DNA from 3 places in the Comamonas sp. UBA7840 genome. Region 3 is predicted to be linked to each of the others. Evidence: predicted binding sites of a transcription regulator. Region 3 holds the regulator's gene; each other region holds the start of a gene.

Region 1 (2,219 bases), on a different contig from region 3:
ACGTCGTCGGGCATGAGCTTGACGCCCTTGGGCAGCAGGGCATGCAACTCGATAAAGCTTTTGACGGCCTGGAACAGGCCATCGCGCAGGCCGCTTTCGTGCGTGCCGCCGGCGGTGGTGGGAATCAGGTTGACATAGCTCTCGCGCATGGGCGCGCCCAGCTCGGTAAAGGCCAAGCACCAAGCGGCACCTTCGCCTTCGCTAAAAGCTTCGCTGTGCTTGTCGGCATAGCCCTCGCCTTCCAACAGCGGGATGACGGCGTCGGCGGTGAGGGATTGCTCCAGATAGTCTTTGAGGCCACCCTTGTACTGCCACTGCTGAACGTCTTTGTTCTTCTCATTGGTCAGCGTGACGCTGACGCCGGGCATGAGTACAGCCTTGGAGCGCAGCAGGTGTACCAGCTCGCCCATGGGCAGGTTGGCGCTATCAAAGTATTTAGCGTCGGGCCACACGCGCACCGTGGTGCCTTGCTTGCGGTCACCGCTGGCGATGGGGCGGGTGGTGAGGGGCTCCACCACATCACCGCCCGAGAAGGTCAAGCTGGCCACTTGGCCATCACGGAACACCGTGACTTCCAAGCGTGTGGACAGCGCATTCGTCACCGACACGCCCACGCCGTGCAGACCGCCCGAGAAGCTGTATGCACCGCCATTGCCTTTGTCAAACTTGCCGCCCGCATGCAGACGGGTGAAGACCAGCTCCACCACCGGTGCACCTTCTTCCGGGTGCAGGCCAAAGGGAATGCCACGGCCATCGTCTTCCACACTGACCGAGCCGTCAGTGTGCAACGTGACTTTGATTTTTTTGCCGTATCCGGCCAGGGCTTCGTCGGCCGCGTTGTCGATCACCTCTTGCAGGATGTGCAGGGGGTTGTCGGTGCGGGTGTACATACCGGGGCGCTGCTTGACGGGCTCCAAGCCCTTGAGGACGCGGATTGAGCCTTCCGAATAAGCGGATGCAGAAGTAGAGGGTTTAGCTGCCATGGGGGCGGATTGTAGTTCCGGCCACAGCTCGGTGCTGGATAAATTCACAGTAACCAATCGGGAACTCCGGCTTGCGCAAAACAACCATCGTGCCATTCGATGGCTGCTTTGCGCAATCCGTATCCCGTATGTTGCAGCTTTGCGCAGCGTGTTTCGCTACATTGCGGCATATGCAACACAACACACCACCATCATCCACGCAGCGTTTGCCCATGCTGCAAGTCCTGCTGTGCGGGGGCATGGTCGTCACGCTGGCCATGGGCATACGCCACGGCTTTGGCCTGTGGCTGCTGCCCATCACGCAAGACATGGGCTGGACGCGCGAGAGCTTTTCGCTGGCAATTGCCATCCAGAACCTGTCGTGGGGAGTGTTTGGCATTTTTGTCGGCATGATTGCCGACCGCATCGGCGCCTTCAAGGTGCTGCTGTGTGGCGCGGTGCTGTATGCACTGGGGCTGGTGGGCATGGCCTTGTCGCCCAATACCTTGTTGTTTGCCTTGACCACCGGCGTGGTGATTGGCGCGGCACAGGCCGGTACCACCTATGCCGTGATCTACGGCGTACTGGGGCGCCAGATTCCGCCCCAGCGCCGCAGCTGGGCCATGGGGGTAACCGCAGCGGCGGGCTCGTTCGGCCAATTTTTTATGGTGCCCGTCGAAGGCACGCTGATTGCCCAATTTGGCTGGAGCAATGCCTTGCTGATTTTGGCGGCGATGGTCCTCATCATTGCCGTGCTGGCCTTTGGCCTGCGCGAGCCCGGCTTTGGCGCAGGCGCTGCGCCACAGCGTGAGCAGACCGTGGGACAGGCGCTCAAAGAAGCCTGGACCAACCCCAGCTTTGTGTTGTTGCTCTGCGGTTACTTTGTCTGCGGCTTTCAGGTGATGTTCATCGGCGTGCACATGCCCAGCTACCTGAAAGACTTTGGCCTGCCCCCGCACGTGGCCAGTATTGGCCTGGCGCTGGTGGGACTGTTCAATATTTTTGGCACCTACCTGGCGGGCCATCTGGGCCAAAAATACCCCATGCACAAGCGCTACGTGCTGTCGGGCATTTACGGCATGCGCTCCGTGGTCACCATCCTGTTCTTGCTGCTGCCGCTGACGCCTTGGTCGGTCTACCTCTTTACTGCGGCCATGGGCTTTCTGTGGCTGTCGACCGTGCCGCTGACCAATGCCACGATTGCCCAAATTTTTGGGGTGCAGCACCTGTCCATGCTGGGCGGCTTTGTCTTCTTCA
Region 2 (2,219 bases), on a different contig from region 3:
GGATTGCGCTACGCGCTCGGGGTTGATGAAGTTTTTGGCTTCCAGCGCGTCCAGTACGGCACCCAGGTCTTCCCCTTCTTCCACGTGCGGTGCCAGCTTGCGCTCCAACTCCAGCCGCGAGTGTTCGCGCTGTGAGAGGAGTTTGAGGGCTCTGCCCGTCAGTGATAGCTTGTGAAAACCCATGGTATTAAAAAAATAGCTGCTGGTGCTTGATAGGTAAGCGCCAGCAGCCTTTTTGATGCTGAACTTGATTAGCCGATCACGCCGTCTTCGTCGGCAGCGCTGGCGGCTGTCTTGTCGGCCTTTTTGCCCTTGGCTGGTTTGTTGGGTGCATCGCCTTCACCCGTGGCTACCAAGCTGATTCCCAGGCTTTCGCGCACCTTGTTTTCAATTTCGATGGCCAGCGCACGGTTTTCTTTGAGGAACTCGCGGGCGTTGTCACGGCCTTGGCCAATCTTTTCGCCGTTGTAGGCGTACCAGGCGCCAGATTTCTCCAGCAGCTTGGCTTCGACGGCCATGTCCAAAATTTCACCTTCGCGGCTGATGCCTTCACCAAACAGAATGTCGAACTCGGCGGTCTTGAAGGGTGGCGAGACCTTGTTCTTGACGACCTTGACCTTGGTTTCGTTACCAATGGCGTTGTCACCCTTTTTGATGGTGCCGGTGCGGCGAATGTCCAGACGCACCGAGGCGTAGAACTTCAGCGCGTTACCGCCGGTGGTGGTTTCGGGCGAGCCGAACATCACGCCAATCTTCATACGGATTTGGTTGATGAAGATGACCGTGCAATTGGTCTTCTTGATGGTGGCCGTCAGCTTGCGCAGGGCTTGACTCATCAAGCGCGCTTGCAAACCGGGCAGGCTGTCGCCCATGTCGCCTTCAATTTCGGCCTTGGGTACCAAAGCGGCCACCGAGTCGATGACGATCAGATCGACCGCGCCCGAGCGCACCAGGCTGTCGCAAATTTCGAGCGCTTGTTCGCCGGTGTCGGGCTGGCTGATCAGCAAGTCGTTCAGGTTCACGCCCAGCTTTTGGGCGTAGCCGGTGTCCAGCGCGTGCTCGGCGTCGATGAAGGCGCAAGTGCCGGCCAGCTTTTGCATCTCGGCAATCACTTGCAGGGTCAGCGTGGTCTTGCCCGAAGATTCTGGGCCGTAGATTTCAATCACACGGCCACGGGGCAGGCCGCCCACGCCCAAGGCAATGTCCAGCCCCAGCGAACCTGTGGACACCACCTGGATGTCTTCAATCGCTTCGCCTTCGCCCAGCTTCATGATGGTGCCTTTGCCAAATTGCTTTTCAATTTGGGCCAGCGCGGCGGCCAGTGCTTTGGATTTTTCGCTGTTGGCGTCAGGGGTGTTGCGTGCGACGGCGTTCATGGTGGTTCCTTGAAGAAAGAGAGGGTGGACTTCACAAGTGCACCCCCTGTGGTTGTTCACAGGCTGGATGCTTGAACAGTAGTGTAGGGGGTTTTGAAAATATATATAGTCAAGTTACATGACTGTTCGTAAAACTGACTATGTCTGTTAAATCTCTTTCTTTGCAGGCCGATGAAGCGTGGCGGCAAACGCATTTCGGGCGCTTGCTGGGCCATGCCCTGCGCAAGTTCGATGCACGGGTGCGCAGCTTGATGGCGCAAGACGATGAAACGCCGCTGGCGCTGTCCAATCTGGCGGTGCGCGACAAGGTGGGCGCGGCGCACATTCACATCACGCGGCACCTGTCGTTGCAGGGCGACCGCATCACCGACCTGGCCGAGCGCGCGGGCATGAGCAAGCAGGCCATGATGGATGTGGTGGACCAGTGTGAGGCCTGGGGGCTGGTGCTTCGCGAGGCCGATCCACATGACCGCCGTGCCAAGCGCGTGCGCTATACCGACGCCGGGCGCGAGTGGCATGCGGCCTTTCAGCGCGCGGTGCAGCAGGCCGAGGCCGAGTTTGTGGAAGCGGTGGGCCAAGACGTGGCCACGGTGGTGCGCATTGGTCTGGAGGCTTACGGCAGTGAGGTAGGTGGCGTGGCTTAGACCCGCCAATCCCGCCCGTGATACGTCGTTGCTGCGCCTTGTCGTACGCTGAGGCAGTCTGCGGTTTCGCACCTTGCTTCCAACGCACCTCTTCGATGTGCCGGGTGGGATCATCGGCGCTTCAGCGCTTGGCCAGCAGCCCTCTTTCCGGGCAGTCGCTGCGCTTTGTGTTGCAGCGCAGCACCCGCGTAAACACCTG
Region 3 (2,219 bases):
ATCGCGCAAGCGCACCGCGAGTTGACCCACACCTTTGACCGTGTTGGTAAAGACTTTGGTCGTAAAACCATCCAAGAGCGCTGCGCATTGCAGCTTGCGCACAGCATCTTGGTAGTCGTCGAGGATGACAATATTCATGGGCAATAGGGGCTTGCTGCTGGAGCCAAGAAAAGCATGCATTGCAAATAGCATGCAAGGACTGCTGTACCCCGCGTATTGTCCTATAGCCTGAGTGCATGAAGCCCGTGGTTAGGGACATATCGTGTATGCAACTGCGACATTCGTGCAGTTTTAGTTGCACGAGCGGTTGAGGAGGTATATGCCAATTAGGCTCTTGAGCTAAGCGGAAAAAGCGCTGCTAGCTCCTATTTTTGCACTTCATGCAAGTGCCTAAGCTGGTTTGGTTGGACGTGGCAACTGGGCCTTGGCGCGCTCCCAAGTCAAGCGCACATCGGTTTTTTCTGCGGTGCGATAGGTGAAGCTGCGGCCCATTAACCCGCCGCTGCTGGGCATAACAGGTTGGCGTGATGTGGAATACGGCGTAGTGCTCATAAATCCTCCTGCCGGTATGGCGCAACTGTATGAATCGGTGAGAACCGTTGGTTGCATCGTGCAGCAATTATCGGGAACTGATTCGGGCTTATTCACGCTATTTGTTGTCAGGTGTTTTTGACGTTTGGGTGAAGTGGCAAGAGTGACGTGTGGTGGACGATGGGTTGTGCGACATTAATGTGCTGCAACACGCCATGTGTTGCGCATTTCTTGCTCAGCCAGGGCATCCAGCGCCGCACAAACATCTGCTAATTTGCCGGATAAGGCAAAACGATTGCTGTCCTTGTCTTTACTGCGGCGCATTAAACGGACATTCCCGGTGCAAGTTTTGCAAGTCACGGTGCGCAACGACACATCGCAGAAAGTATTTTGGTTGCTGGCGGATGTGCGCGCAGTTTTGATATGTGGCAGAGGCAATGGGCAGTGCAAAAGGTGCATGGCGTACTCCTTGGTGGAGAAATTGAGATAAAACAGGCGACAGCAATCCCTGCAGCGCAAATGGCCGCATGCATGGAGGGGGAGATGGCTTTTTTAGAGCTGGATGGCGTTGCGGATCAGGCCAACAGCCAGGCCTTCGATCGCAAAATTTTCTTCTTCACCGACTTGGATGATGGGGTAGTCAGGGTTCTCAGGCAGCAGCTCAATCCCGTGAGCGGATTTGCGCAAACGCTTGACGGTAACTTCATCACCGAGGCGTGCCACCACGATTTGACCGTTGCGGGCTTCTCGGGTGGATTGCACCGCGAGTAAATCCCCGTCCAAGATGCCGGCATCGCGCATCGACATGCCGCGCACGCGCAAAAGGTAGTCGGGTTTGCTGGCAAACATGGAACTCTCGACGGCGAAACTTTGGTCAATGTGCTCTTGCGCCAAAATGGGCGACCCTGCAGCGACGCGGCCCACCAGCGGTAACCAAAGAGGTTGCATGGCAGCCATTGGCAGGTCAAAGTGTGTGCCTCGGGCTGCGTTAATGTTGCGCACGGTCTCGCTGACCAAGCGAATGCCGCGCGAAGTGCCGCTGACCAATTCAAGTACGCCTTTGCGTGCCAAAGCCTTGAGGTGCTCTTCTGCTGCATTGGCAGACCGGAAACCCAGGGTGCGCGCAATCTCGGCGCGTGTTGGCGGCGCGCCTGTGCGGGAGATGGCTTCTTGAATGAGATCCAGAATCTGCTGCTGTCTGGGGGTGAGGGTGGTGTGCTCCATGCCTGTCCTTTTGAAGGATAACTGTTTGTTTATCCAGTACCTGTATTTTTAACCAGTTTCGTGAGGGGTGCAAGTGTCTACAACAAGAAAAATTGTGATCTTGGGTACGGGAGGGACAATTGCGGGCCAGGGCAGCGCCCATGGAGGTGGTGTTGGCTACCAACCTGGGCAGATTGATGTTGCACAGTTGTTGCAGCCGATTGTTGATCGCTGCCTGCCGGAGCATTTCGTATTCGTGGCTGAACAGGTTGCACAACTCGACAGCAAAGACATGGATATCACGACTTGGCAGCAGCTAGCGCAGGCGTGCAGCAAGTGGTTGGATCAAGCTGATGTGGCAGGTGTAGTAATTACCCATGGCACCGATACATTGGAAGAGACGGCTTGGTTCTTGCAGTGCGTGCTGCGGCCGGTGAAGCCTGTGGTCATGACATGTGCGATGCGCCCCGCCACGGCTTTGTCGG

Evidence for each region. The regulator LexA, encoded in region 3, represses DNA repair genes until DNA is damaged. The targets are predictions, from matches to a motif close to ACTGTATNNNNATACAGT.
Region 1: B3R00_RS10785 (DNA topoisomerase IV subunit B) is a predicted target of LexA. The motif match lies at 1,017-1,034, and genes of this name have one in related genera.
Region 2: recA (recombinase RecA) is a predicted target of LexA. The motif match lies at 1,439-1,456, and genes of this name have one in related genera.

What each region holds. Positions count from the first base shown of each region.
Region 1 covers NZ_DLTI01000027.1:51,223-53,441, reverse strand. Annotated here, with positions in the region: gene B3R00_RS10785 (DNA topoisomerase IV subunit B) at 1-983, opposite strand, end outside; gene B3R00_RS10780 (MFS transporter) at 1,196-2,219, shown strand, end outside.
Region 2 covers NZ_DLTI01000023.1:61,086-63,304, reverse strand. Annotated here, with positions in the region: gene recX (recombination regulator RecX) at 1-183, opposite strand, end outside; gene recA (recombinase RecA) at 252-1,376, opposite strand; gene B3R00_RS08315 (MarR family winged helix-turn-helix transcriptional regulator) at 1,517-2,020, shown strand.
Region 3 covers NZ_DLTI01000017.1:9,151-11,369, reverse strand. Annotated here, with positions in the region: gene B3R00_RS05215 (D-2-hydroxyacid dehydrogenase family protein) at 1-138, opposite strand, end outside; gene B3R00_RS05210 (hypothetical protein) at 727-990, opposite strand; gene lexA (transcriptional repressor LexA) at 1,084-1,755, opposite strand; gene B3R00_RS05200 (asparaginase) at 1,823-2,219, shown strand, end outside.